3 regions of the Lysinibacillus sp. FSL K6-4013 genome follow, and region 1 is predicted to be linked to each of the others. Evidence: a T-box and tRNA genes for the amino acid it is inferred to sense, from the RefSeq annotation. Region 1 holds a T-box; the other regions hold tRNA genes.
The links. A T-box is a leader RNA that pairs with one kind of tRNA and senses whether it is charged. The one in region 1 lies ahead of metG (methionine--tRNA ligase), so its partner is inferred to be a tRNA-Met.
Positions count from the first base shown of each region.

Region 2: it has a tRNA-Met gene. The T-box ahead of metG (methionine--tRNA ligase) is inferred to sense a tRNA for this amino acid. The anticodon was not compared.
Region 3: it has a tRNA-Met gene. The T-box ahead of metG (methionine--tRNA ligase) is inferred to sense a tRNA for this amino acid. The anticodon was not compared.

Region 1 is NZ_CP152031.1:4,289,916-4,299,477, forward strand. Features, by position in the region: gene MHB39_RS21230 (2-isopropylmalate synthase) at 1-999, shown strand, start outside; gene metG (methionine--tRNA ligase) at 1,050-2,684, opposite strand; T-box leader at 2,742-3,002, opposite strand; gene MHB39_RS21240 (HAD hydrolase-like protein) at 3,090-3,737, opposite strand; gene fosM (FosM family fosfomycin resistance protein) at 3,753-4,178, opposite strand; gene rsgA (ribosome small subunit-dependent GTPase A) at 4,196-5,266, opposite strand; gene MHB39_RS21255 (3-oxoacyl-[acyl-carrier-protein] synthase III C-terminal domain-containing protein) at 5,659-6,741, shown strand; gene MHB39_RS21260 (isoprenylcysteine carboxyl methyltransferase family protein) at 6,743-7,285, shown strand; gene MHB39_RS21265 (GTP-binding protein) at 7,306-8,499, opposite strand; gene rpmG (50S ribosomal protein L33) at 8,669-8,818, shown strand; gene MHB39_RS21275 (hypothetical protein) at 9,017-9,562, opposite strand, start outside.
Region 2 is NZ_CP152031.1:3,893,079-3,902,640, reverse strand. Features, by position in the region: rRNA gene MHB39_RS19405 (16S ribosomal RNA) at 1-4, shown strand, start outside; rRNA gene MHB39_RS19400 (23S ribosomal RNA) at 187-3,114, shown strand; rRNA gene rrf (5S ribosomal RNA) at 3,226-3,341, shown strand; tRNA gene MHB39_RS19390 (tRNA-Asn) at 3,358-3,434, shown strand; tRNA gene MHB39_RS19385 (tRNA-Ser) at 3,440-3,531, shown strand; tRNA gene MHB39_RS19380 (tRNA-Glu) at 3,556-3,630, shown strand; tRNA gene MHB39_RS19375 (tRNA-Val) at 3,646-3,721, shown strand; tRNA gene MHB39_RS19370 (tRNA-Met) at 3,748-3,822, shown strand; tRNA gene MHB39_RS19365 (tRNA-Asp) at 3,826-3,901, shown strand; tRNA gene MHB39_RS19360 (tRNA-Phe) at 3,917-3,989, shown strand; tRNA gene MHB39_RS19355 (tRNA-Thr) at 4,002-4,077, shown strand; tRNA gene MHB39_RS19350 (tRNA-Tyr) at 4,087-4,170, shown strand; tRNA gene MHB39_RS19345 (tRNA-Trp) at 4,184-4,257, shown strand; tRNA gene MHB39_RS19340 (tRNA-His) at 4,270-4,345, shown strand; tRNA gene MHB39_RS19335 (tRNA-His) at 4,381-4,456, shown strand; tRNA gene MHB39_RS19330 (tRNA-Gln) at 4,461-4,535, shown strand; tRNA gene MHB39_RS19325 (tRNA-Gly) at 4,541-4,615, shown strand; tRNA gene MHB39_RS19320 (tRNA-Cys) at 4,624-4,697, shown strand; tRNA gene MHB39_RS19315 (tRNA-Leu) at 4,745-4,825, shown strand; one part of gene MHB39_RS19310 (IS3 family transposase) at 5,222-6,126, opposite strand; one part of gene MHB39_RS19310 (IS3 family transposase) at 6,126-6,579, opposite strand; gene MHB39_RS19305 (ABC transporter permease) at 6,755-7,786, shown strand; gene MHB39_RS19300 (ABC transporter ATP-binding protein) at 7,789-8,463, shown strand; gene MHB39_RS19295 (SDR family oxidoreductase) at 8,504-9,313, opposite strand; gene MHB39_RS19290 (SGNH/GDSL hydrolase family protein) at 9,316-9,562, opposite strand, start outside.
Region 3 is NZ_CP152031.1:3,575,279-3,584,840, forward strand. Features, by position in the region: gene MHB39_RS17670 (VOC family protein) at 7-423, shown strand; tRNA gene MHB39_RS17675 (tRNA-Glu) at 483-554, opposite strand; tRNA gene MHB39_RS17680 (tRNA-Ser) at 557-647, opposite strand; tRNA gene MHB39_RS17685 (tRNA-Asn) at 659-735, opposite strand; tRNA gene MHB39_RS17690 (tRNA-Ile) at 740-816, opposite strand; tRNA gene MHB39_RS17695 (tRNA-Gly) at 818-891, opposite strand; tRNA gene MHB39_RS17700 (tRNA-Phe) at 897-972, opposite strand; tRNA gene MHB39_RS17705 (tRNA-Asp) at 1,031-1,106, opposite strand; tRNA gene MHB39_RS17710 (tRNA-Met) at 1,110-1,184, opposite strand; tRNA gene MHB39_RS17715 (tRNA-Ser) at 1,238-1,330, opposite strand; tRNA gene MHB39_RS17720 (tRNA-Ile) at 1,346-1,422, opposite strand; tRNA gene MHB39_RS17725 (tRNA-Met) at 1,430-1,503, opposite strand; tRNA gene MHB39_RS17730 (tRNA-Ala) at 1,532-1,607, opposite strand; tRNA gene MHB39_RS17735 (tRNA-Pro) at 1,622-1,698, opposite strand; tRNA gene MHB39_RS17740 (tRNA-Arg) at 1,708-1,784, opposite strand; tRNA gene MHB39_RS17745 (tRNA-Leu) at 1,794-1,882, opposite strand; tRNA gene MHB39_RS17750 (tRNA-Gly) at 1,888-1,962, opposite strand; tRNA gene MHB39_RS17755 (tRNA-Leu) at 1,998-2,082, opposite strand; tRNA gene MHB39_RS17760 (tRNA-Lys) at 2,100-2,175, opposite strand; tRNA gene MHB39_RS17765 (tRNA-Thr) at 2,183-2,258, opposite strand; tRNA gene MHB39_RS17770 (tRNA-Val) at 2,262-2,337, opposite strand; rRNA gene rrf (5S ribosomal RNA) at 2,348-2,463, opposite strand; rRNA gene MHB39_RS17780 (23S ribosomal RNA) at 2,654-5,581, opposite strand; rRNA gene MHB39_RS17785 (16S ribosomal RNA) at 5,764-7,316, opposite strand; gene MHB39_RS17790 (DMT family transporter) at 7,588-8,487, opposite strand; gene MHB39_RS17795 (MgtC/SapB family protein) at 8,621-9,343, shown strand; gene MHB39_RS17800 (cation diffusion facilitator family transporter) at 9,358-9,562, shown strand, end outside.

The sequences.
Region 1 (9,562 bases):
GACCGTATGAAAAACTTAGATGATAGCGTTCTTTTAAGCGTTCATTGTCACAATGATCTTGGCATGGCAACGGCTAATACGCTAGCTGCAATTAAAAATGGTGCAGATAAGGTAGAGTGTACAATCAATGGTATCGGTGAACGCGCAGGTAATGCTGCATTAGAAGAAGTTGTCATGGCACTTAAAACTCGTAGCTCCGTCTACAATGCAGAAACACGTATTAATACAAAAGAAATTATGAATACTTCACGTCTTGTTTCTAGCTTTATGGGCTTAGATGTACAGGTCAATAAAGCCATTACAGGAGATAATGCATTTGCCCATTCTTCTGGTATTCATCAAGATGGTTTGTTAAAATCGCGTGATGCTTATGAAATCGTCCATCCTGAGGATGTAGGTCTTGATGATATGGAGCTAGTACTAACAGCTCGCTCTGGTCGCCATGCAGTGAAAAATGCTCTTGAAAAATTAGGATTTACTAATCTTTCAACAGAGGAATTTGAAGGTATTTTCGAAGGATTCTTAAAGCTAGCCGATGCAAAGAAAGAAGTATATGATCACGATTTATATGTTATTGTTGAAAGCTATTATGAAAAACATGATGCCAATAATAAAAATGCTACACATTATAGTGAGCAATTCTTTGATTTTGATGATCTACAAGTCGTCAGCAATACAAGCTTCCCTTCAGCAAGTGTTAAGGTTCGAAAAGGCGGCGAAGTATTTAAAGCTAGTGCAGTAGGCTCTGGTCCAATTGATGCCCTCTATTCAGCCATTGCAGAAATTACAAATATGGATGTAAAACTAGTGGAATATAATATCAATAGTGTTTCACGAGGCAAAGAGGCTTTAGGTAAAGTAAAAATTACGATTGAGCATGAAGGCGAAAAGTATATTGCAAAAGCAGCAGATACAGATATTCTTAAGGCAAGTGCATTAGCCTATATTAATGCGATCAATAGCATTGTAGTGACAAAATTAACACCTGTTATGAATTAAATGAAAATAGCAAAGCAGTATGGCACTTGTGCCATACTGCTTTTTCAATCCTAGTGACTATCCCTAACTAGTTTTTGATATTCCTCTTCGATTCGTTCGATATCAAGACGTTCAAATAATGGTGTCACCTCTCGAATGACTTTAGGGAGATCTACTTGCTCATGCCACATCATTTCATTTATACCTAACATATTTCTTACTTTCTTTGCTGAAAACGGTAAGAAAGGATGCAGCAGCTGTCCTAAATTCGCAATGATATAGACGCAAGTTGCTAATGTACGATTACCTGCCTCTACGTTTTCTTTTACCTGTAGCCATGGCTGTTGTTCATCAAAATAACGATTAGCACCGCGAATATACTCAAAAATCGATTCTAACGCCTGTTTGAAATGACCACCTTCGATAAGAACACCCGCTTCATTAAACAATTGTACGGTTTGTTTTCGAATGTCGCTATCCACCTCCGCTTGTGGCACCTGACAAGCAAATGATTTCTCAATAAACTTCAATGTACGGTTTACAAAATTGCCATAGGCTCCGAGTAGTTCGCCATTATGGCTATAAATAAATTCCCGCCATGAAAAATCAGTATCACGATTTTCTGGCGCATTCATCGTTAAGAAGTAACGAATAGAGTCCGCATCATAACGACTTAAAATATAAGGAACCCATACAGCCCAATTCTGACTAGTAGATAATTTGCGTTTTTCTAATGTTAAATACTCATTAGATACGATATGGGTAGGTAATGCCTTGGATCCAATTCCCATTAAAATGGCTGGCCAAATAACTGTATGGAATGGAATATTATCCTTCCCATGTACATAGTATGAAATGGTCTCTTCATTCCATAAATCTTCAATAGCTATTTGATGCTCTTTTGCCCATTCCAAGCTTGCTGTTAAGTACCCTGCTACAGCTTCAATCCATACATATATTTTTTTCCCTTCAAAACCTGGCACTGGAACATCTATGCCATTCGGTAAATCTCTTGTTACCGCTCGGTCAGGAACTCCCTCTGCCAAGTATCGCTCCGTTAACCCTAAAGCATTGTCACGCCAACGTTTCTCGGCTTTCGCTTGTGCTAAATAAGACTCCAACCTTCCTTGAAATTGACTAAAGGTAAAATAAAAGTGCTCAGTTTCCCGAATAACAGGTTCGTTCCCACAAATTTTGCAGCGCTTATCAATTAAATCCAATGGGTCTAAAATTTCTGAGCAGTTATCACATTGATCTCCCCTTGCTTTCGCTCCACAATTTGGACAGAGCCCCTCGACAAATCGATCTGGTAGAAATTGTTTATCCGTCTCACAGTAAGCCTGTTCAATTTTCTTTTTGTATAAGAAATTATTAGCCAGTAGCTGTAAGAAAAGGGCCTTAACGGATTCATGGTGGTGCTCCGCATCCGTTCTTGTGTACAAATCATAGGTAAATCCTAAATCATGAAAGCATCTAGTAAACTCCTCATGATAGTGATTAGCTATAGCTTCTGTCGTTGTATTCTCTTGTGCGGCCCGTATAGAAATGGGTGTACCATTACAATCACTGCCTGATACATATAAAACCTGCTCGCCTTTTTGTCGGTAATATCTAGCCAAAATATCACCTGGTAATAATGCGGCAACATGCCCTAAATGCAAAGAGCCATTTGCATACGGCCAAGCGCCTCCAATAACAATCGTCATTCTAAATTGCTCCCCTCACAGAAAAAATGGTAAAAAAAAATCGCCCTAATCAAATCTGATTAGGACGAGTATACCCGTGTTACCACCTATATTTACAAATAGCTTACACTATTTGCCTCTATCAGTACGTCTTCACTCAAAAAAGAGATACTGCTGCTGTTGTAACGAGTGCCCATCTCGTCGTAATCTACTGGCTAAAAAGCTTTCGGTACGAAGCTCAAAGGTCATTTTCAAAAGGGTTCATTTACCTCATTTCCACCAACAGAGGCTCTCTACAAAATGCTAATCCAATTTACTTTTCCTTCTCAATGCTTTTTCTATAGGATTGGCATTATTTTACGCCTTCTTGTGAGGAAATGCAATGATTGTTGTAAAAGCGTCTTTTTTTTGATTCATTTTCTCGAGTTAATCTAATGTAACCTTTAGCAAATCAGTTAAATCATCAATTACTATATCTGCTTTTTCTAACTCCTTATCTTGTGCAAAGTCAAAGCGAACACCTATTGATAGTAATTGATTGTCCTGTGCAGCTTGGATATCCGAAGAACGATCTCCTACCACTGCTCCATAATCAATTTTATTTTCATCTACAACTCTTTTGACCAGATCCGATTTATGCCCACTTGCAATTGCTTGAATGCTATAGATTCCCTTTATAAAACGCTCCAACTGATAGGTTTCGACGATTGCTTGTAAATAGTCAACCTGTCCATTACTCGCTATGTATAACGGATAATTCTCTGACAATGTTGCAAGGGTTTGTTCAGCGTTTGGATACAAAGCACCTTTATGTCCACGTATTTGCTCAATCAGCTTTACATGGAATAATACATTGCTCTCTTCTCGTATCTCTAAAGCATGCATAGGACATAATGTTTCCCACACAACAGGTAAAGGAACCCCCATTATTTCTCTATATTTTTCTATAGGTGTTTCTCCCTGCCACAAGCCGTTTGTCCGCAGCACATCAAATGTTGCATCGAGCGCAGGCTCTAAAATAAGATTGGTTTGAAATAATGTTCCGTCCATATCAAAAATAAACGCTTTATTCATAAAATCGCTCCTTAATTAGTTATCCAAAAACACCATATGCTGCTTTTCTTGCTTATAATAATCCAAACGATCCTGCAAAGTTCCTGTATGAAATTCAAATTTATGGCCATCAGGATCTGTAAAGTAAATCGATTTTTTATCCTTTTCATCTCTTTGCCGACCTGCTAAAATATTGACCTTTAGCTGCACCAATCTGTCATACATTTTATCAAAGTCATCCTCAGTGATTGTGAAGGCAATGTGTGTATAGGAATGATGGATGTCATTACGGGGTATATCCTTTTCTACATTCAGAGCTAGCCACAGCCCATTTACATCAAAATAGGCTGTGCTGTTCCCCTTTACTAGCAACTTGGCATCGAATACTTTTTCATAAAATGTGATGGATTCCTCTAAATTAGAAACTGAAAACAATAAATGATTGATGTTTTGAATTGTCATGGCTGTGCTCCTATTGATTATTTCTTTCCCTTTTTCATTCCCTTGGCTATTTGCTTCCACTTGCGCTGCTCCTCAAGTTTTGCTTGCGTATTTGTTTTGCGCTCCATATAAGCCAATTCTCTTTGCAGCTTAAAATAGCTTTGTAGACGATATTGGTCCAAGTCCCCATCTACTATAGCTTGCTGCACAGCACAATAAGGCTCTTTTTGATGTGTACAATCACGATAACGACAAGCTGTCGCTAGTTCCTCAATATCTTGAAAGCTAGAAGCTAAACTATCCCCTTGATCCCACAGTTGAAGCTCACGCATCCCTGGCGTATCAATTAGACAGCCACCAGCAGGCAATACTACTAGCTCTCGATGGGTTGTTGTATGTCGTCCCTTGGCATCATCCTCACGTATACCCGCTACTTTCATCAGTATCTCACCACATAAAGCATTTGTTAATGTGGACTTCCCTGCTCCTGAAGACCCCAATAGTGCCCCCGTGACCCCCTCTGTGAATAGCTTCTGAATTTCCTTTAGACCTTCGCCCGATAGAGCACTCGTTACGAAGATATCCACACCAAAGGCTACAGACTCCACTTCTTGTACTAAGCTCGAAACATCCTCGCATAAATCAGCTTTTGTCAGGACAATAATGGGCTTTGCACCTGAATCCCAAGCAGCCACTAAATATCTCTCCAAACGTCGAATATTAAAATCTGCGTTCAAGCTCATAACAAGTAACACAATATCGACATTTGATGCGACAATCTGTTCTTGAATTTCCGTTCCTGCAACTTTACGTGAAAATACAGATTTTCGTTGGAATAGCTGATGAATAATTGCTCGTTCCTCACCAGGCATTTTCTCCACTAGCACCCAATCACCAACTGCTGGATAGTCCTCCCGAGCTAAAGAGGTATACGCATAATGACCAGCAATTGTCGCAAGCCATTCTCCCTCTTCAGCTAACACCCGATAAGAATGCTTATGCTCTAAAGTAACCCTTGCAGGCACACAATTTTTTAATTTAGCCTGTTTTTTCATTTCTATCATTTGCTCTTCAAAATATGTTGTAAAACCTAATGTTGTTAAATTCAATTTATTTTCCTCCTAAACGTATGATGCCTCAGCGAAAATAGTTGTCATCCGCAAGAGGCCCTATCGCAATTCACCTTTTGGAACTACAATAAAAAACCTTGTAGCTGCAATTCGGCAGTTACAAGGTTTCACAGGCACGTTTAAAAGATACACAAATACCCCGAGTTATGGCACGGCGTCACTTTGTATATTTTAGGCGTGTGAAATTGAACAAACCGAATTGCAGTTCGCTAATTACAGATCTATTCATCATGTCACATCACCTACTTTCCATTTAGTTGTTATCAATATAGCTAAATTTTCAGAAATTGTCAATTACAATATTATAAGCATTTATTCCAATCATCCACGCATACAATGAACAAAACCATTAAATGCGAGGAGATGTTGGATTGCCTAAAATCATTTCAATTAGCACATATCAACCACCTTACACATTACAGCAAGATAACGCAGAGGAACTAACGAAAGAGCTTTTTTATGCAAAAATTCCAAAACTAGAGCGCTACTTAAAGGTTTTTGAAAATGGTGGCATCAACACACGCCATTTTTGTGTGCCAGCTGAATGGCATCGTACGAATCACTCCTTTGAAGAACGTAATAATTTATATATTGAGTTAGCTACACAATACAGCGTAAGTGTCATTCAAGCATGTTTAGCTAATACAGCTTTTTTATCCTCACCTATTCCTACTGAGGACATCGATGCCATCATTTTTGTTAGCAGTACAGGAATTTCAACACCTAGCATTGACGCACGTGTTATGAACAAAATTCCCTTTTCAGATCGACTTAAACGCATTCCTCTATGGGGTCTTGGTTGTGCAGGAGGAGCCGCTGGTATAAGCAGAGCCTATGATTTTTGTAAAGCCCATCCACATGCAAAGGTACTTGTCGTTTGTGTCGAGTTATGTAGCCTCACTTTTCAGCCAAATGATTTTTCTAAAAGTAATTTAATTGGTGCTTCTCTTTTTGCCGATGGTGCAGCATGCATACTTGTTTGTGGGGATGAAGTAGCTATCGCAACAAAAAGGCCAACCCCTAATATTCTAGCTACAGGTTCCAAATGGATGCCAGATTCGGAAAATGTAATGGGTTGGGATGTGAAAAACAACGGGCTTCATGTCGTTTTCCAAAAAAGTATTCCTTCTATTATTACCAATTGGCTTGGACCTTTCATGGAGCAATTTTTAATGGCACAAGGACTGTATAGCGAACAATTGACTCATTTTATTGCGCATCCTGGAGGAAAAAAGGTATTAAAAGCTTATGAAGATACACTTTATCTATCTCCCCAAAAAACCGACATTTCTCGGGAAATATTGAGACGACATGGTAATATGTCATCACCAACAGTGTTATACGTATTAGAGCAGTTTATGTTAAATGAAGGACAAGTGGAGGATACAGGCTTGCTCGTAGCTCTTGGCCCTGGTTTTTGTGCAGAAGCTGTATTATTAAACTGGAGGGAGTAACATGATCTTCTATTTTATTTTTATCCTTGTCGTTCTACAAAGATTGACAGAGGTTGTTATTGCCAAGCGCAATGAGAAGTGGATGCTTTCTCAAGGAGCCTATGAAGTAGGTGCTTCACACTACCCCTATATGGTAGCCATGCATATTAGCTTTTTTCTGTTTTTAATAGTGGAAATCGTCACAAACAACAATGGTATCTCGCCCTTATTTCCGTTATTTTTTATATTATTTTTAGCTGTGCAGGCTTTAAGAATCTGGTGTATTCGCTCTTTAGGCACTTTTTGGAATACAAAAATCCTCATTTTACCTGACGCACAAGTTGTTCGTAAAGGGCCATATGAATATATGCGCCATCCCAATTATGCGGTAGTTTGTTTAGAAATCCTTTTGCTACCACTCATGTTTCAGGCATACTTTACAGCATTTTGTTTTACATTACTCAATATTACAATGCTTTCTGTACGAATACCTATAGAAGAAAAAGCATTACGAGATGCTACTAATTATAATCGTGTATTTCAAAAGAAGATTTCGGAGTCTTAGCCGAAATCTTCTTTTCTTCTTTATTGCCATTCCCAGTTAAAGGGATCTTGTAGACGTTCCCAAGGGTTCTGAAACTCTTCATTTGTTAACAAACAGTTGTCCAACTGTTTAGTGATGTCTTCTCGATCTAGATCAATGCCAATAATCACAAGTTGTGTCATTCGATCTCCGTACTCTTCATCCCAATCTTCCAATACTTCAGGGCTTTGCTGGAATACATCCTGCTGCTGGGCTTGAGAAAGAGCTGCTACCCAATAAGAGACTGGTTCAATTTTTGCAGATGACCCCGCTTGCGATAATAATAGCGCAACTTCCTGATGTCTTGCACTCCAAATAATACCCTTCGCTCGTACTATTGAGTCTGGCATGTGATCACACCACTCAACAAAGCGCATCGGATGAAACGGTCTTTTGCGTTTATAGGTAAAGGAAGAGATACCGTACTCCTCAGTCTCTGGTGTATGGTTTTCGTGACCAAGCTCCAACTCCTTTAACCAACCAGCCGATTCAGAGACACGTTCAAAGTCAAAACGCCCTGTATTTAAAATTTCAACCGGATCGATAACACCATTTGTTGTACGTATAAGTTTTGCCTCAGGCTGTAATGCACGTAAAATACGCTCTAATCGCTCAAGCTCCTCTGCGGATACTAAATCGCACTTATTTAAAATAAGGACATCACAAAATTCAATTTGATCAATGAGAAGGTCTGCAACATCACGCTCATCTAATTCACCAACAGCTTCCTTGCGCTCCAATAAGCTTTCCCCAGACTGAAAATCATGCCAAAAACGATGGGCATCTACAACCGTAACCATTGTATCTAATCGACAAAACTTCGTTAAATCAATGCCAAGCTCCTCGTCTAAATAACTAAACGTTTGTGCAACTGGAATCGGCTCACTAATCCCTGTCGATTCAATCAAAATGTAATCAATATTGCCTAGCTTCGAAAGACGTTCCACCTCCTGCAATAGATCCTCTCGTAATGTACAGCAAATACAACCATTCGATAGCTCCACAAATTTCTCTTCTGTACGTGATATACCGCTACCATTTGCGATAAGCTCCGCATCAATATTAATTTCACTCATATCATTCACAATAATAGCGACACGTAAATCCTTTTTGTTTTGCAATACATGATTCATCATGGTTGTCTTACCAGAACCCAAATATCCACTCAATACTGTAACAGGAATTTTCTTTGTCATTATTACAACTCCTTAAATCGTAATCATTACTATTTATAATTTGTAATTAAATCATATTACTTTGGAAAATGCAAAGCTTTTTATTACTAGTGAAATTAAACTTGACAATATCCAGCGAGAAATATATTGTTTAAATCGTAATAATTACTATTTAAAAGGAGGCCCTTCAATGCGTGTACAAGTAACACTAGCCTGTACTGAAACAGGTGATAAAAACTATATTACTACTAAAAATAAACGTAATAATCCCGAAAGATTTGAGCTTAAAAAGTACTCTCCTCGCCTGAAACGTGTAACCCTGCATAGAGAAACAAAGTAATATTGGAATGGGGATCAAGATGATATCTTCTGGAGCGGATCTAACCTGTTTTGGCGCGGTGCCTTCTACTATGTGAGTGGCTAGAGAGTCTTCCTCTATGAGCGGTTTGACCCTTCTTAGAAGCTTCCTATTCGAAGCAATAAAAAATGACTGTTTCAAAGGCATACTTTTGAAACAGTCATGATGAAATTTCCCCAGCTAAAGCTGCTCACTATTGATTTCTAACGCTAGTTCATTCAATTTCTGATCTAATTCATCGAGCATACGTAATCTAAAATCTATTTGCTCATCAATATTAACCCCTTGTTTTATTGATGTGCCATTATCCTTAGATTGTTTTTTTACTGCATCTAATTCATTGGATAGTCTCTCAATTTCTAGATTTTTCGTCTCTAACTCCCTTAATAAATGTCGATGAAGGCTGTCCGAATCTACTTTCTCTCTATGGTATTTTTCTAGTTTCTCTATAATATTCTCCATTTGTTTACCTGCTATGATTGTATAGTCACTTAATTTTTTATCTATGCTTTCAATTATAGATCTTTCATTTGTATTGATCGTAGCTTCCTTTGATGCTTGAATATTGTCCATCAATGACTTATTTTCAGCTCGTAATTCTGCCAATTCCTTTAATAAAGCCTCAATGGATGCAATTTGTTTTTTTCTTTGCGCTTCTCTTTTCTGAATTTGTTCATCGTAAGCTTGTAATTCCTTATCAAAGTCTCTTTTCAACTTTAGTAGCTC
Region 2 (9,562 bases), 400 kb from region 1:
CTTTCTAAGGATTATTTCGGAATACAAACCTTGGGTTTGTAAGATTACGTTTTGCGTTCAGTTTTGAAGGTTCATTCTTTCTGAATGAAATACTTCAAAACTTGTTCTTTGAAAACTGGATAAAACGACATTGAAATTGTAACAAACACATTTATTTTTTAAGTTTTTTTATAGGCTTAATAACTTGGTTAAGTTATTAAGGGCGCACGGCGAATGCCTTGGCACTAGGAGCCGAAGAAGGACGGCACTAACACCGATATGCTTCGGGGAGCTGTAAGTGAGCTTTGATCCGGAGATTTCCGAATGGGGGAACCCACTACGTTTAATCGCGTAGTATCTTGACGTGAATACATAGCGTCTTGAAGGCAGACCCAGGGAACTGAAACATCTAAGTACCTGGAGGAAGAGAAAGAAAAATCGATTCCCTGAGTAGCGGCGAGCGAAACGGGAAGAGCCCAAACCAAGAGGCTTGCCTCTTGGGGTTGTAGGACACTCTATACGGAGTTACAAAAGAGCGAGTTAGATGAAGCGACTTGGAAAGGTCCGCCAGAGCAGGTAAAAGCCCTGTAGTCGAAAGTTCGTTCTCTCCTGAGTGGATCCTGAGTACGGCGGAACACGTGAAATTCCGTCGGAATCCGGGAGGACCATCTCCCAAGGCTAAATACTACCTAGTGACCGATAGTGAACCAGTACCGTGAGGGAAAGGTGAAAAGCACCCCGGAAGGGGAGTGAAAGAGATCCTGAAACCGTGTGCCTACAAGTAGTTAGAGCCCGTTAATGGGTGATAGCGTGCCTTTTGTAGAATGAACCGGCGAGTTACGATTACGTGCAAGGTTAAGCTTTAGAAGGCGGAGCCGCAGCGAAAGCGAGTCTGAATAGGGCGAAGTAGTACGTGGTCGTAGACCCGAAACCAGGTGATCTACCCATGTCCAGGGTGAAGGTGAGGTAACACTTACTGGAGGCCCGAACCCACGCACGTTGAAAAGTGCGGGGATGAGGTGTGGGTAGCGGAGAAATTCCAATCGAACTTGGAGATAGCTGGTTCTCTCCGAAATAGCTTTAGGGCTAGCCTCGTGATGAGAATACTGGAGGTAGAGCACTGTTTGGACTAGGGGGCCATCCCGGTTTACCGAATTCAGACAAACTCCGAATGCCAGATATTTATACACGGGAGTCAGACTGCGAGTGATAAGATCCGTAGTCAAAAGGGAAACAGCCCAGACCACCAGCTAAGGTCCCAAAGTAATCGTTAAGTGGAAAAGGATGTGGCGTTGCACAGACAACCAGGATGTTGGCTTAGAAGCAGCCATCATTTAAAGAGTGCGTAATAGCTCACTGGTCGAGTGACGCTGCGCCGAAAATGTATCGGGGCTAAACGATTCACCGAAGCTGTGGATTGACATCTACGATGTCAGTGGTAGGAGAGCGTTCTAAGTGCGTTGAAGTCAGACCGGAAGGACTGGTGGAGCGCTTAGAAGTGAGAATGCCGGTATGAGTAGCGAAAGACGGGTGAGAATCCCGTCCACCGTATGACTAAGGTTTCCTGAGGAAGGCTCGTCCGCTCAGGGTTAGTCGGGACCTAAGCCGAGGCCGATAGGCGTAGGCGATGGACAACAGGTTGATATTCCTGTACCACCTCCTCACCGTTTGAGAAATGGGGGGACGCAGTAGGATAGGGTAAGCGCGCCGTTGGTTGTGCGCGTCCAAGCAGTAAGGCGTGTGTGTAGGCAAATCCGCACACTGTAACGTTGAGCTGTGATGGCGAGTCCGTATGGACGAAGTTCCTGATTTCACACTGCCAAGAAAAGCCTCTATCGAGGTGAGAGGTGCCCGTACCGCAAACCGACACAGGTAGTCGAGGAGAGAATCCTAAGGTGTGCGAGAGAACTCTCGTTAAGGAACTCGGCAAAATGACCCCGTAACTTCGGGAGAAGGGGTGCTCTTGAGCGTGCAAGCGCATGAGAGCCGCAGTGAATAGGCCCAGGCGACTGTTTAGCAAAAACACAGGTCTCTGCAAAACCGTAAGGTGACGTATAGGGGCTGACGCCTGCCCGGTGCTGGAAGGTTAAGAGGAGTGGTTAGCGCAAGCGAAGCTGCGAATTGAAGCCCCAGTAAACGGCGGCCGTAACTATAACGGTCCTAAGGTAGCGAAATTCCTTGTCGGGTAAGTTCCGACCCGCACGAAAGGCGTAACGATCTGGGCACTGTCTCAACGAGAGACTCGGTGAAATTATAGTACCTGTGAAGATGCAGGTTACCCGCGACAGGACGGAAAGACCCCGTGGAGCTTTACTGTAGCCTGATATTGAATTTTGGTACAACTTGTACAGGATAGGTAGGAGCCAGAGATCTCGGAGCGCCAGCTTCGAAGGAGGCGTCGGTGGGATACTACCCTGGTTGTATTGAAATTCTAACCCATGCCCCTTAGCGGGGCAGGAGACAGTGTCAGGCGGACAGTTTGACTGGGGCGGTCGCCTCCTAAAAGGTAACGGAGGCGCCCAAAGGTTCCCTCAGAATGGTTGGAAATCATTCGTAGAGTGTAAAGGCACAAGGGAGCTTGACTGCGAGACCTACAAGTCGAGCAGGGTCGAAAGACGGGCTTAGTGATCCGGTGGTTCCGCATGGAAGGGCCATCGCTCAACGGATAAAAGCTACCCCGGGGATAACAGGCTTATCTCCCCCAAGAGTCCACATCGACGGGGAGGTTTGGCACCTCGATGTCGGCTCATCGCATCCTGGGGCTGTAGTCGGTCCCAAGGGTTGGGCTGTTCGCCCATTAAAGCGGTACGCGAGCTGGGTTCAGAACGTCGTGAGACAGTTCGGTCCCTATCCGTCGTGGGCGTAGGAAATTTGAGAGGAGCTGTCCTTAGTACGAGAGGACCGGGATGGACACACCGCTGGTGTACCAGTTGTCTTGCCAAAGGCATCGCTGGGTAGCTATGTGTGGACGGGATAAGTGCTGAAAGCATCTAAGCATGAAGCCCCCCTCAAGATGAGATTTCCCATTACGCAAGTAAGTAAGATCCCTCAAAGACGATGAGGTAGATAGGTTCGAGGTGGAAGTGTGGTGACACATGGAGCTGACGAATACTAATCGATCGAGGACTTAACCAATATGTTTGAAACATTCAATGTATCGTTTATCCAGTTTTGAAAGAATAAAATATTAGAATATACTTGTAATTTTTATAAGTTATGTTATAATAAGTATTGTCTTTCAAATAGTCTAGTGATGATGGCAAAGAGGTCACACCCGTTCCCATACCGAACACGGAAGTTAAGCTCTTTAGCGCCGATGGTAGTTGGGGGCTTCCCCCTGTGAGAGTAGGACGTCGCTAGGCTATATACTAAAATTATTCCGAAGTAGCTCAGTTGGTAGTAGCACCTGACTGTTAATCAGGTTGTCGCAGGTTCGAGTCCTGCCTTCGGAGCCATTCTTGGAGAGTTGTCCGAGTGGCCGAAGGAGCACGATTGGAAATCGTGTAGGCGGTTAACACTGTCTCAAGGGTTCAAATCCCTTACTCTCCGCCAGCACTTTGATGTGTTCCAAACGATGGCCCCTTGGTCAAGTGGTTAAGACACCGCCCTTTCACGGCGGTAACACGGGTTCGAATCCCGTAGGGGTCACCATTTAAATACCCAGATGGAGGATTAGCTCAGCTGGGAGAGCATCTGCCTTACAAGCAGAGGGTCGGCGGTTCGAGCCCGTCATCCTCCACCATTATTTTTACAACATTATAGTATTATCGCGGGGTGGAGCAGTGGTAGCTCGTCGGGCTCATAACCCGAAGGTCGTTGGTTCAAATCCAGCCCCCGCAACCAAATGGTCCCGTGGTGTAGCGGTTAACATGCCTGCCTGTCACGCAGGAGATCGCCGGTTCGATCCCGGTCGGGACCGCCATTTATTTTAAAATATGGGTCAGTAGCTCAGTTGGTAGAGCATTAGATTGAAGCTCTAAGTGTCGGCGGTTCGATTCCGTCCTGACCCATCTTGTTTTTTTGCCGGTTTAGCTCAGCAGGTAGAGCAACTGACTTGTAATCAGTAGGTCGTGGGTTCGATTCCTATAGCCGGCACCAGATTTTCCCGGAGGGGTAGCGAAGTGGCTAAACGCGGCGGACTGTAAATCCGCTCCTTAGGGTTCGGCGGTTCGAATCCGTCCCCCTCCACCAGTTTTATTATTTTAGGGGCATAGTTCAACGGTAGAATAGAGGTCTCCAAAACCTTTGGTGTGGGTTCGATTCCTACTGCCCCTGCCAATTAATTTTATGGCGATTGTGGCGAAGTGGTTAACGCACCGGATTGTGGTTCCGGCATTCGTGGGTTCGATTCCCATCAGTCGCCCCATCTAATATAAAATTAATAAACATCATAATACAATGGCGATTGTGGCGAAGTGGTTAACGCACCGGATTGTGGTTCCGGCATTCGTGGGTTCGATTCCCATCAGTCGCCCCATTGTTGGGGTATAGCCAAGCGGTAAGGCAACGGATTTTGATTCCGTCATGCCTAGGTTCGAATCCTAGTACCCCAGCCATTTTTGCGGAAGTAGTTCAGTGGTAGAACACCACCTTGCCAAGGTGGGGGTCGCGAGTTCGAACCTCGTCTTCCGCTCCATGTATGACGGCGGCATAGCCAAGTGGTAAGGCACGGGTCTGCAACACCCTTATCACCGGTTCAAATCCGGTTGCCGCCTCCATATTTTAACTGTTAATCGGTTTATCCGATTTTTTTTATCTCCATTATGCCGGTGTGGCGGAATTGGCAGACGCGCACGACTCAAAATCGTGTTCCTTTGGAGTGTCGGTTCGACCCCGACCACCGGTATCAATTACAACGAAGAATCCTTGATTTATTAGGGATTCTTTTTTTATTGTAAAAAATTATAGAATGTATATAAACATAGATAAAAAAGAGGTAGACTGAATGGGTCTTATTGTTGCCTATACAACAGCTATATTATATGTAATCACGATGATCGTGGTAACGTTAACTAATAGATAAATGTGTGCTTGTCTTCTATTATAGATACTATATTCATACAACAATTGATATTCACAGTTCGTATAAAATAGTAAGACCGTGATTAGAAATCAAAAAATAGCAATTCATTCAAGGCGAGGTTCTATAACAAAATAAGATTTTAGCAAGTAAAGATAAATAAAATTCACAAAAGAAGCCACTCTATGGGTGATCTGACCCGAAAAAGTTAGACATATTTAGTTAAGCAACTTCTAAGACCTGAATTCGGTATTCCACCGGACTTAGGTCTTTTAATTTTGCCTTTATTCGTTTGTGATTGTAATAGTAAATATAGTCATGGAGTTCCTGTTCAAAATGTGCCATGGATTCAAATTCTTGTAGATACAGGAGTTCAGATTTTAATAAGCCAAAGAAATTTTCAATAACTGCGTTATCCAAACAATTGCCCTTACGGGACATACTCTGCGTAATCCCGTGTTGTTTTAATGTTTGTTGATACTTTTTCATTTGATAATGCCAACCTTGATCTGAATGAAGAATGACTTGATCACCTGATTCGAGGCGCTCCAATGCTTGTTCTAACATATTATGGACTAGTTTATACACTGGACGCTTCATTACCGTGTATGCAATGATTTCGCCATTACATAGATCAAGGACGGGTGATAAATAGCGTTTCTCACCAAATAGATGGAACTCTGTCACGTCTGTTACCCATTTCTCGTTCATTTTTTCCGCTGTAAAATCGCGTTGTAATATGTTTGGGGCAATTTTTCCGACGTTACCTTTATACGAACGATATTTCTTCATGCGGACTTCACACTTTATGCCAATGGCATTCATCAAGCAGTTAATCGTTTTTGGATCGTGATGAATACCAAATTTTTTTAATTCTTTGGTGATCCGACGATAACCATAACGTCCCTTATGTTCATGATAAATGGACTGAATTGCGACTTTCACATCAGCGTATTTATCATGACGATTCAAACGCTTTTCCCAGTAATAATACGTACTACGTGGAATATCAGCGACTTTGATTAATTCCACTACTTCATAGATTTCCTTCAGTTCATAAATTACTTGCGCTTTGATTTGATTGGTAATTTTTCTTGCATTTGAACTAAAGTATTCAACTTTTTTAAGTACGCATTCTCCATTTCTAATTGTTTAATTCGTGCTTCTAACGCCTCAACAGATCCTTCAGCTGGTGTTGATTTCGTTGTTCTTTTTGTCTCTTTTTTCATAGATGGATGCCCCTTTTTCTTAGAAACAAGGGCATCATAACCACCAACTTCAAACTTCAACTTCCAATTCCGAATCATGCCAGGAGATGAAATATTGAATAGTGCAGCTGTGTCTCTCGAAGATGTACCTGTCTCGTTCATATAATTAAGTACATTCATTTTATAGTCAGCTGAATAGTTTGTATAGGACTTTAAGAAAGTCTCTACGCCATTTTTTTGATAACGGCGAACCCATTCACTGACGATCTGAGCTGTCACACCGATATCTTTCGCAATTTCGATCAAAGTTTCATTTCCATTTAAATATCGTTGAACTGCTTGAATACGTTGTTCAGCACTTACTTTTGCCATAAAAAAACCCCCGTAAAAGTTAGATTGGTGTCTAACTTTTACGGGGCAGTTCAGGGATAAAAATGCCTTTATAGAGTGGCTTTCTATATCATCCCTACATTTTAACGATTAGTTCATGCTCTGTTCATTTAACAATTATAAGCTATGAGTAATCAAAGAAATGGAGGGGTTAGTGATGAATCTTGCCTGGAAAGAAATGAAGAAGAATAAAGTACGGTTTTTAATCTTGGGCTCCATTATCTTCCTAGTTAGTTTTTTAACGTTTATTATCTCGGGTTTAGCAAATGGTCTGTCACAGGATAATGCTGCTTTAATTAAGGATTTACCGAAGGGACAATTTTATATGGCTGAGGATGCGGATGGAACGTTTAATCTTTCAAGAATCGATAGCAATCTCCAGCAGGAAGTCTTTAGTAAAGAAAAAGAGGCAGTAGCTTTTTCGATCCAGATGGGCTTTTTAAACGATCAGGATGATAAACAGCAAAGTGTAGCCTTTGTGACATCAACGGAATCTAAACTTTTTAGCAATGTGCAACAAAACGAGGTGCTTTTGGATCGTTCGCTGCAAGATAAAGGAATTCAAGTTGGAGATATATTAACGAATAATCAGTACGGTGGAAAGTTTATTGTAACAGGTTTTGTAGAGCAAAAAAAATATAGCCATGCTCCCGTTGTTTATATTAGTGAAAAGGCTTATCAGGAGATGTATCGAGTGGATGATAAGCAGTTAATTTATGTACCAAATAGTGAGCCGAAAGATATTAAGGGATTGCAAGCTTATAGCAATAAAGAGTTTCTCAATACTATCCCTAGTTATAATGCGGAACAGTTATCTTTAAATATGATTATCTGGTTTTTAGTGGTGATTAGTGGGATGTTGTTTGCTATTTTCTTCTATATGATGAATGTACAAAAAATTGGCTTGTATGGCATTTTAAAAGCGATTGGATTAAAAACAAGTAAGCTATTTAAAATGATTTGGACACAGATGGCTATTATTACAATTTTTTCACTTATTGTATCAGTCAGCCTTAGCCAGCTTTTCAACGTCGTTGCTCCTAAGGGGATGCCATTCACCTTATCAATGGGTACTACAGCACAGTTATCCATTGTGTTCCTCCTCATAGGCTTTATCGGTGCTACATTATCAGGAATGCAAATTAAAAAAATTGAACCGTTACAAGCAATACAGCAGGGGGAGGCTTAATCATGACGGTATTTACAATGGATGAAGTACGAAAAACGTTTAAGAATGGAGAAGTCGAGGAGGAAATCTTAAAGGGCATCAATCTTTCTTTAAAAGAGGGAGAGATTACAGCATTGGTAGGTGCTTCTGGCTCTGGGAAAAGTACATTATTAACGATAGCAGCAGGATTACAACCAGCAACAGATGGGCAAGTGCTATTTGAAGAACAAAATCTAACTATGATGAGCCCTGAACAGATACGAAAATTACGTGCAAGTAAATTCGGCTTTGTTTTTCAATTTGCACATCTCGTCCCATTTTTGACAGTGGAGGAGCAATTGTTATTAATGTTAGATGTTGCTGAATCTTCATTAAAAAAGAATGAACAGAAATATGAAGTCAATCGGCTATTGGAGTTAGTTGGAATGGAACATCGTAAAACTGCCTATCCTTCCTCCTTGTCAGGGGGAGAGAAGCAACGTGTAGCAATTGCACGTGCTATTATTCATCAACCGAAAGTATTGTTTGCTGATGAACCAACGGCTAGTTTAGATTCACAGCGCTCTAAAGAGATTATGGTGTTATTAAGAACATTAACAAAAACTTTAAATATAACAACATTATTAGTGACGCATGACGAAGAAATGTTGGCATATACAGATCGTATTATTAAAATGAGCGATGGTGTCGTATTATAAAATAAGCAAGGCTCCCATTAGAAGGGAGCCTTGTGAAACATTAGGTTAAACGTGCATTACGACTCACTTTACAAACCATTCTCATTAACGCTTTGTGTAAAAAAGGAAAAATAGTAAAAACAACATCCAGTGTTTTGCGCATTGGCATTGGACAAATGATAGGCTTATTTTGATGAACACCCTCTATAGCCATTTTTGCAATTCGCTGAGGTGAGATCATTTTTTGCTGCTTTAATTGTTGGGTGATAATTGATTTATCCATATGAATCGCCTTTGCATTATCGAAAATTGGTGTATCCACAAACGTTGGACATAAAGTACTCACCTTAATCCCGAATTCCTCAGCCTCATAGTGTAGAGAGGTTGTTAGTCCTATAACAGCATGTTTGGTAGTAGCGTATGCAGTAGAAAAAGGAGAAGGTCCTAACCCTGCAGCAGAGGAGGTATTGACGATATGACCAAAACCTTGTTTTTTCATAAGTGGGTAGCCTATTTGAGTCCCATAAATGACACCCCATAAATTAATGGCCATAATTTCCTTCCAATCCTCAATAGTCATTTCACCCATCTCCCCATACATAGCGATACCAGCATTATTAAACAGATAATCTATACGGTGAAATTCTTCAAATACATCATGAATGACAGAAGTTACATTTTTGTAATCGGTTACATTTAAATGTACAAATTTTACATGGGCGATATCCTTATTTAACTCTGCTTCTAACACACGACCCTCATGATCTTGAATATCAGCAATAATGACAAATATATGGCGAGCAATTAATTCCTGGCAAATAGCCTTTCCTATCCCTGATACACCACCTGTAACAACTGCAACCTTTCTCATCTTTAGAACCTCCCGATTTTGTCTCCTTCGACTTTATAAAGTTCAATGATAGAGCTATATTGCTGTGCCACTATATCAGCACCTTTACTATTCAAATGAACACCATCTAAAGTTACATGTAGCCCTCTTTTTTGAGATAATTTATCGATACGTAAAGGACTTTTGTAAAATAAAACATCCAGTAGGACTCTTATTACATTCGTATTAATAAAGCCTGAGCACTCCAAATGTTCTAAATGCTCTTTAAAG
Region 3 (9,562 bases), 710 kb from region 1:
TACTAAATGGCTTTTCAATCGAAAAATATCTTTATCAATTTACCAGTAAAAGATCTAAACAAATCCATTCGTTTTTTTAAGGAATTAGGTTTTGAGTTCAATCAACAATTTAGTGATGAAACAACAGCCTCAATGATTATTAATGAGAATATCTTTGTTTTGATAATGGTTGAAGAACGATTTAAAGGATTTAGTAAGAAAGAAATTACAGATACTACTACTTCTGCAGAAGCAATCTTATGTCTTTCTGCCGAAAATCGAGAACAAGTAGATCAATTAGTGAATAAGGCACTTGCCTCTGGTGGTAAACCTTATAGTGAACCACAAGATCATGGATTTATGTATGGTTGGGGCTTTCAGGATGTAGACGGGCACATCTGGGAAGTAGTTTATATGGATGAAAATGCATTGAATCAAGAGTAAATTTTGTATCTATGAATATAAAAAAACAGTAGATGCATTTGCATCTACTGTTTTTAGTATGACCCGTACGGGATTCGAACCCGTGTTACCGCCGTGAAAGGGCGGTGTCTTAACCACTTGACCAACGGGCCCATGGCGGAGAAGGAGGGATTTGAACCCTCGCGCCGGTTACCCGACCTACACCCTTAGCAGGGGCGCCTCTTCAGCCTCTTGAGTACTTCCCCAAAATAAAAAATGGCTCCGAAGGCAGGACTCGAACCTGCGACAACCTGATTAACAGTCAGGTGCTACTACCAACTGAGCTACTTCGGAATAATGGTGGGCCTAAATGGACTCGAACCATCGACCTCACGCTTATCAGGCGTGCGCTCTAACCAGCTGAGCTATAGGCCCTTGGAGCGGGTGATGGGAATCGAACCCACGACATCAGCTTGGAAGGCTGAGGTTTTACCATTAAACTACACCCGCATAAATGGTGGGTCAGGACGGAATCGAACCGCCGACACTTAGAGCTTCAATCTAATGCTCTACCAACTGAGCTACTGACCCATTTCGTCCATGCTAAGCTTGCTCACTCTTTTGCTTCTCATGACTTTGATTTTAAAAATGGCGGTCCCGACCGGGATCGAACCGGCGATCTCCTGCGTGACAGGCAGGCATGTTAACCGCTACACCACGGGACCTTTTGGTTGCGGGGGCCGGATTTGAACCAACGACCTTCGGGTTATGAGCCCGACGAGCTACCACTGCTCCACCCCGCGATAATTTTATGCTGTTTCGAGTTTTTAAAGCACCATTTATAAAAATTTAAAACTGGAGGAGGTAGAGGGATTCGAACCCCCGCGCGGTGTTACCCGCCTGTCGGTTTTCAAGACCGATCCCTTCAGCCAGACTTGGGTATACCTCCGTTACAATATATAAATGGTGGACCTTGCAGGACTCGAACCTGCGACCGGACGGTTATGAGCCGTCTGCTCTAACCAACTGAGCTAAAGGTCCTTTAAGATGGCGGCAGAGGGGATCGAACCCCCGACCTTACGGGTATGAACCGTACGCTCTAGCCAGCTGAGCTACGCCGCCAGGATCTTTATACTGGTTAATTTACTTATGGTGGAGCCTAGCGGGATCGAACCGCTGACCTCCTGCGTGCAAGGCAGGCGCTCTCCCAGCTGAGCTAAGGCCCCATAATTTTTGGAAATGGTCGGGAAGACAGGATTCGAACCTGCGACCCCTTGGTCCCAAACCAAGTGCTCTACCAAGCTGAGCTACTTCCCGTTGTTCTTTTGGCGCGCCCGACAGGAGTCGAACCCATAACCTTCTGATCCGTAGTCAGACGCTCTATCCAATTGAGCTACGGGCGCATTTAAAAATGGTGCCGAGGACCGGAATCGAACCGGTACGGTAGTCACCTACCGCAGGATTTTAAGTCCTGTGCGTCTGCCAGTTCCGCCACCCCGGCACATTTGGAGCGGAAGACGAGGTTCGAACTCGCGACCCCCACCTTGGCAAGGTGGTGTTCTACCACTGAACTACTTCCGCATGTGCATAAGTTTTTTATCTGGCAATGAAAATAATGGTGCGGGTGAAGGGAGTCGAACCCCCACGCCTTGCGGCGCTAGATCCTAAGTCTAGTGCGTCTGCCAATTCCGCCACACCCGCTTATTATTATTTCTAAATGGTGAGCCATGAAGGACTCGAACCTTCGACCCTCTGATTAAAAGTCAGATGCTCTACCAACTGAGCTAATGGCTCGAAAAAATGGTGCCGGCTATAGGAATCGAACCCACGACCTACTGATTACAAGTCAGTTGCTCTACCTGCTGAGCTAAACCGGCATATGGTGGAGGATGACGGGCTCGAACCGCCGACCCTCTGCTTGTAAGGCAGATGCTCTCCCAGCTGAGCTAATCCTCCTGGGTGTTATGCCTAGCGACGTCCTACTCTCACAGGGGGAAGCCCCCAACTACCATCGGCGCTAAAGAGCTTAACTTCCGTGTTCGGTATGGGAACGGGTGTGACCTCTTTGCCATCATCACTAGACTTATTCGACCTCCAATACACGGCGTATTACTGCGTCAGCTGCTCTCGTTCAATCAGTCACGTAATAAGTACGCTCCTTCAATCACTTGTTTGCTTCCTTGTACTACTTGCGTCTTGAAGCTCTCTTTTTTTGTTGAAAGAATTGTTCTTTCAAAACTGGATAAACGGTGCATTGAATGCTTCAAACATATTGGTTAAGTCCTCGATCGATTAGTATTCGTCAGCTCCATGTGTCACCACACTTCCACCTCGAACCTATCTACCTCATCGTCTTTGAGGGATCTTACTTACTTGCGTAATGGGAAATCTCATCTTGAGGGGGGCTTCATGCTTAGATGCTTTCAGCACTTATCCCGTCCACACATAGCTACCCAGCGATGCCTTTGGCAAGACAACTGGTACACCAGCGGTGTGTCCATCCCGGTCCTCTCGTACTAAGGACAGCTCCTCTCAAATTTCCTACGCCCACGACGGATAGGGACCGAACTGTCTCACGACGTTCTGAACCCAGCTCGCGTACCGCTTTAATGGGCGAACAGCCCAACCCTTGGGACCGACTACAGCCCCAGGATGCGATGAGCCGACATCGAGGTGCCAAACCTCCCCGTCGATGTGGACTCTTGGGGGAGATAAGCCTGTTATCCCCGGGGTAGCTTTTATCCGTTGAGCGATGGCCCTTCCATGCGGAACCACCGGATCACTAAGCCCGTCTTTCGACCCTGCTCGACTTGTAGGTCTCGCAGTCAAGCTCCCTTGTGCCTTTACACTCTACGAATGATTTCCAACCATTCTGAGGGAACCTTTGGGCGCCTCCGTTACCTTTTAGGAGGCGACCGCCCCAGTCAAACTGTCCGCCTGACACTGTCTCCTGCCCCGCTAAGGGGCATGGGTTAGAATTTCAATACAACCAGGGTAGTATCCCACCGACGCCTCCTTCGAAGCTGGCGCTCCGAGATCTCTGGCTCCTACCTATCCTGTACAAGTTGTACCAAAATTCAATATCAGGCTACAGTAAAGCTCCACGGGGTCTTTCCGTCCTGTCGCGGGTAACCTGCATCTTCACAGGTACTATAATTTCACCGAGTCTCTCGTTGAGACAGTGCCCAGATCGTTACGCCTTTCGTGCGGGTCGGAACTTACCCGACAAGGAATTTCGCTACCTTAGGACCGTTATAGTTACGGCCGCCGTTTACTGGGGCTTCAATTCGCAGCTTCGCTTGCGCTAACCACTCCTCTTAACCTTCCAGCACCGGGCAGGCGTCAGCCCCTATACGTCACCTTACGGTTTTGCAGAGACCTGTGTTTTTGCTAAACAGTCGCCTGGGCCTATTCACTGCGGCTCTCATGCGCTTGCACGCTCAAGAGCACCCCTTCTCCCGAAGTTACGGGGTCATTTTGCCGAGTTCCTTAACGAGAGTTCTCTCGCACACCTTAGGATTCTCTCCTCGACTACCTGTGTCGGTTTGCGGTACGGGCACCTCTCACCTCGATAGAGGCTTTTCTTGGCAGTGTGAAATCAGGAACTTCGTCCATACGGACTCGCCATCACAGCTCAACGTTACAGTGTGCGGATTTGCCTACACACACGCCTTACTGCTTGGACGCGCACAACCAACGGCGCGCTTACCCTATCCTACTGCGTCCCCCCATTTCTCAAACGGTGAGGAGGTGGTACAGGAATATCAACCTGTTGTCCATCGCCTACGCCTATCGGCCTCGGCTTAGGTCCCGACTAACCCTGAGCGGACGAGCCTTCCTCAGGAAACCTTAGTCATACGGTGGACGGGATTCTCACCCGTCTTTCGCTACTCATACCGGCATTCTCACTTCTAAGCGCTCCACCAGTCCTTCCGGTCTGACTTCAACGCACTTAGAACGCTCTCCTACCACTGACATCGTAGATGTCAATCCACAGCTTCGGTGAATCGTTTAGCCCCGATACATTTTCGGCGCAGCGTCACTCGACCAGTGAGCTATTACGCACTCTTTAAATGATGGCTGCTTCTAAGCCAACATCCTGGTTGTCTGTGCAACGCCACATCCTTTTCCACTTAACGATTACTTTGGGACCTTAGCTGGTGGTCTGGGCTGTTTCCCTTTTGACTACGGATCTTATCACTCGCAGTCTGACTCCCGTGTATAAATATCTGGCATTCGGAGTTTGTCTGAATTCGGTAAACCGGGATGGCCCCCTAGTCCAAACAGTGCTCTACCTCCAGTATTCTCATCACGAGGCTAGCCCTAAAGCTATTTCGGAGAGAACCAGCTATCTCCAAGTTCGATTGGAATTTCTCCGCTACCCACACCTCATCCCCGCACTTTTCAACGTGCGTGGGTTCGGGCCTCCAGTAAGTGTTACCTCACCTTCACCCTGGACATGGGTAGATCACCTGGTTTCGGGTCTACGACCACGTACTACATCGCCCTATTCAGACTCGCTTTCGCTGCGGCTCCGCCTTCTAAAGCTTAACCTTGCACGTAATCGTAACTCGCCGGTTCATTCTACAAAAGGCACGCTATCACCCATTAACGGGCTCTAACTACTTGTAGGCACACGGTTTCAGGATCTCTTTCACTCCCCTTCCGGGGTGCTTTTCACCTTTCCCTCACGGTACTGGTTCACTATCGGTCACTAGGTAGTATTTAGCCTTGGGAGATGGTCCTCCCGGATTCCGACGGAATTTCACGTGTTCCGCCGTACTCAGGATCCACTCAGGAGAGAACGAACTTTCGACTACAGGGCTTTTACCTGCTCTGGCGGACCTTTCCAAGTCGCTTCATCTAACTCGCTCTTTTGTAACTCCGTATAGAGTGTCCTACAACCCCAAGAGGCAAGCCTCTTGGTTTGGGCTCTTCCCGTTTCGCTCGCCGCTACTCAGGGAATCGATTTTTCTTTCTCTTCCTCCAGGTACTTAGATGTTTCAGTTCCCTGGGTCTGCCTTCAAGACGCTATGTATTCACGTCAAGATACTACGCGATTAAACGTAGTGGGTTCCCCCATTCGGAAATCTCCGGATCAAAGCTCACTTACAGCTCCCCGAAGCATATCGGTGTTAGTGCCGTCCTTCTTCGGCTCCTAGTGCCAAGGCATTCGCCGTGCGCCCTTAATAACTTAACCAAGTTATTAAGCCTATAAAAAAACTTAAAAAATAAATGTGTTTGTTACAATTTCAATGTCGTTTTATCCAGTTTTCAAAGAACAAGTTTTGAAGTATTTCATTCAGAAAGAATGAACCTTCAAAACTGAACGCAAAACGTAATCTTACAAACCCAAGGTTTGTATTCCGAAATAATCCTTAGAAAGGAGGTGATCCAGCCGCACCTTCCGATACGGCTACCTTGTTACGACTTCACCCCAATCATCTATCCCACCTTCGGCGGCTGGCTCCAAAAGGTTACCTCACCGACTTCGGGTGTTACAAACTCTCGTGGTGTGACGGGCGGTGTGTACAAGGCCCGGGAACGTATTCACCGCGGCATGCTGATCCGCGATTACTAGCGATTCCGGCTTCATGTAGGCGAGTTGCAGCCTACAATCCGAACTGAGAACGACTTTATCGGATTAGCTCCCTCTCGCGAGTTGGCAACCGTTTGTATCGTCCATTGTAGCACGTGTGTAGCCCAGGTCATAAGGGGCATGATGATTTGACGTCATCCCCACCTTCCTCCGGTTTGTCACCGGCAGTCACCTTAGAGTGCCCAACTAAATGATGGCAACTAAGATCAAGGGTTGCGCTCGTTGCGGGACTTAACCCAACATCTCACGACACGAGCTGACGACAACCATGCACCACCTGTCACCGTTGCCCCCGAAGGGGAAACTATATCTCTACAGTGGTCAACGGGATGTCAAGACCTGGTAAGGTTCTTCGCGTTGCTTCGAATTAAACCACATGCTCCACCGCTTGTGCGGGCCCCCGTCAATTCCTTTGAGTTTCAGTCTTGCGACCGTACTCCCCAGGCGGAGTGCTTAATGCGTTAGCTGCAGCACTAAGGGGCGGAAACCCCCTAACACTTAGCACTCATCGTTTACGGCGTGGACTACCAGGGTATCTAATCCTGTTTGCTCCCCACGCTTTCGCGCCTCAGCGTCAGTTACAGACCAGAAAGTCGCCTTCGCCACTGGTGTTCCTCCAAATCTCTACGCATTTCACCGCTACACTTGGAATTCCACTTTCCTCTTCTGCACTCAAGTCCCCCAGTTTCCAATGACCCTCCACGGTTGAGCCGTGGGCTTTCACATCAGACTTAAAGGACCGCCTGCGCGCGCTTTACGCCCAATAATTCCGGACAACGCTTGCCACCTACGTATTACCGCGGCTGCTGGCACGTAGTTAGCCGTGGCTTTCTAATAAGGTACCGTCAAGGTACAGCCAGTTACTACTGTACTTGTTCTTCCCTTACAACAGAGTTTTACGATCCGAAAACCTTCTTCACTCACGCGGCGTTGCTCCATCAGGCTTTCGCCCATTGTGGAAGATTCCCTACTGCTGCCTCCCGTAGGAGTCTGGGCCGTGTCTCAGTCCCAGTGTGGCCGATCACCCTCTCAGGTCGGCTACGCATCGTCGCCTTGGTGAGCCGTTACCTCACCAACTAGCTAATGCGCCGCGGGCCCATCCTATAGCGACAGCGAGATGCCGTCTTTCAGTCTCTTGCCATGAAGCAAAAGAGATTATTCGGTATTAGCCCCGGTTTCCCGGAGTTATCCCAAACTATAGGGTAGGTTGCCCACGTGTTACTCACCCGTCCGCCGCTAACGTCAAAGGAGCAAGCTCCTTTTCTGTTCGCTCGACTTGCATGTATTAGGCACGCCGCCAGCGTTCGTCCTGAGCCAGGATCAAACTCTCCATAAAAGAAATTTGATTAGCTCAAATTGTTTTGCTGGCATCATGTTTGATGTCCAAAATTGTGTTTTGTTCACTAGCTAAGCTAGCTACTTAAAACTTTATTGATTACGTTTTGCTTGTTCAGTTTTCAAGGTTCATTTTTATTTAAGTCGTTTTCAGCGACTTTATTATCTTATCTCATTCTCAACTAGAAGTCAACAACTTTTTAAAAACTTTATTTTCAAGCGTTCCTTCTTGTTAAGGACAAGTAATAATATATAATATAGCATTTAAAAAATCAAGCATTTTTCATAAAAAAATTAAAAATCTTTTTAATATCTATTACAAACAATAGAATTCCTGCTAATACAATCGATCCACCAATGATTTGTGTCATGATTAAATACTCTTTAAATATCACCAAAGCTAAAAGAGCAGCTCCTACAGGCTCAAATAATATAGCTATTGAAACAACATTCGTACTAACATATTTAATAGACCAATTAAACAAAGTATGACCAAGTAAATTTGGTATTAATGCTAATAAGATAAACCATATCCAATCCATCGAAGAGTATGGTCCAAAAGATTCCCCTTTAACCAATACATATATAAATAAAGTAATGGTACTCACAACATATACAACCATCGTATAGGTTACCAAGGATAATCTCTTACGTACGTCCTGTCCTAATAAAAAATAGGCAGTTGCTAGTGCACAAGCAATGAGTGCTAGTACATCTCCATAAAAGGCTGTTCCACTTACATTAAAATCGCCCCAACCAATTAAAACACTTCCTATTATTGCAATCGATCCTGCTATGATTGTTTTCATCGTTATTTTCTCTTTAAAGAAGAAGTATGTGCCCACAAATGCAAACAACGGTTGTAGCGTTACTAAAACTGTTGAACTTGCTACTGAAGTATAGTTGAGTGATTCAAACCATAATATAAAATGAAATGCTAAAAAAATCCCCGCAACGGAAGAAAATAGCCAATCACGTCTTTTTAAGGTTATTAACTCCTTTGTATATCCTCTTAAAAACAATGGCGCCATGATTAAAACGGAAAATAGCATGCGATAAAATGCTATAATTCCCGCTTCCGCCGATGCTAATTTCACAAAAATAGCTGACATCGATACTGAAATTACACCAATTACAATTGGGATGTATGGATGAATTCTTGGCTGTTCCATAAAACCCCACCTCCCTGAAAAAATACTTATATGTCCTTACCTCCATGTTGTACAATACAAAAAAGTGATGCACATATAATAATGACAGTTTGCATATCTCTTAGCAATACGAAATATCAATGGAGGGTCGTGTATGGAAACATTATTGGAAAATATGATTACATATGAAGTTGGCATAAAATTAGTTATTGCAGCCACATTAAGTTTAGTAATCGGTATCGAAAGGGAATTAAAGAAAAAACCAGTTGGATTAAAAACAAGTTTAGTGATTGCTACTTTCAGCTGCTTATTAACGATTATCTCCATTGAAACAGCCTACTCAACCCCCGCAAGAGAAGATATCAACATTACGATGGACCCTCTTCGTTTAGCCGCGCAAATTGTCAGTGGAATTGGCTTTCTTGGTGCAGGAGTCATTCTAAGACGCGGCAATGACAGCATTACGGGTTTAACAACCGCTGCTATGATCTGGGGAGCCGCTGGTATCGGTATTGCGGTTGGGGCGGGATTTTACATGGATGCAACATTAGCGGTTGTGATCATTGTTTTTGGAATTGAGGTACTATCACCTTTTCTTATGAAAATTGGACCAAAGCGAATTCGTATGCGAGAAATTCTATTAAAAGTTCAAATTGATGATGACAACCATACAGAATCATTTCTATTATTTTTAAAGGACAACAACATTATCATTGAAAACATACGCATTAAAGATGTGCACTTAAAAAATGATAGTGTTTTACATGAGTTAGATTTACGCCTTTCCTTAATCGTCTCGGATAATTTGTTGTCATTTTATCGTTCATTACGAGCACTATCTTATATAGAAAAAATCGAAATGGAAATTTTAAACTAGTTGGAGGATTTTTTATGGCAGAACTATTAAAACTATTAAAAGACGGTAACAAACCCTCACTAATGGCTGCATTTGTAAATGCATTTTTAGGAATTATTAAAGGAATCGCCTTTTTCTTTACAGGTAACGTTGCAATGTTTGCAGAAATGATGCACTCTCTAGGCGATGCAGCAAACCAATTATTTGTGTATATAGGTTCAGCACTCTCTAAAAAGGCAC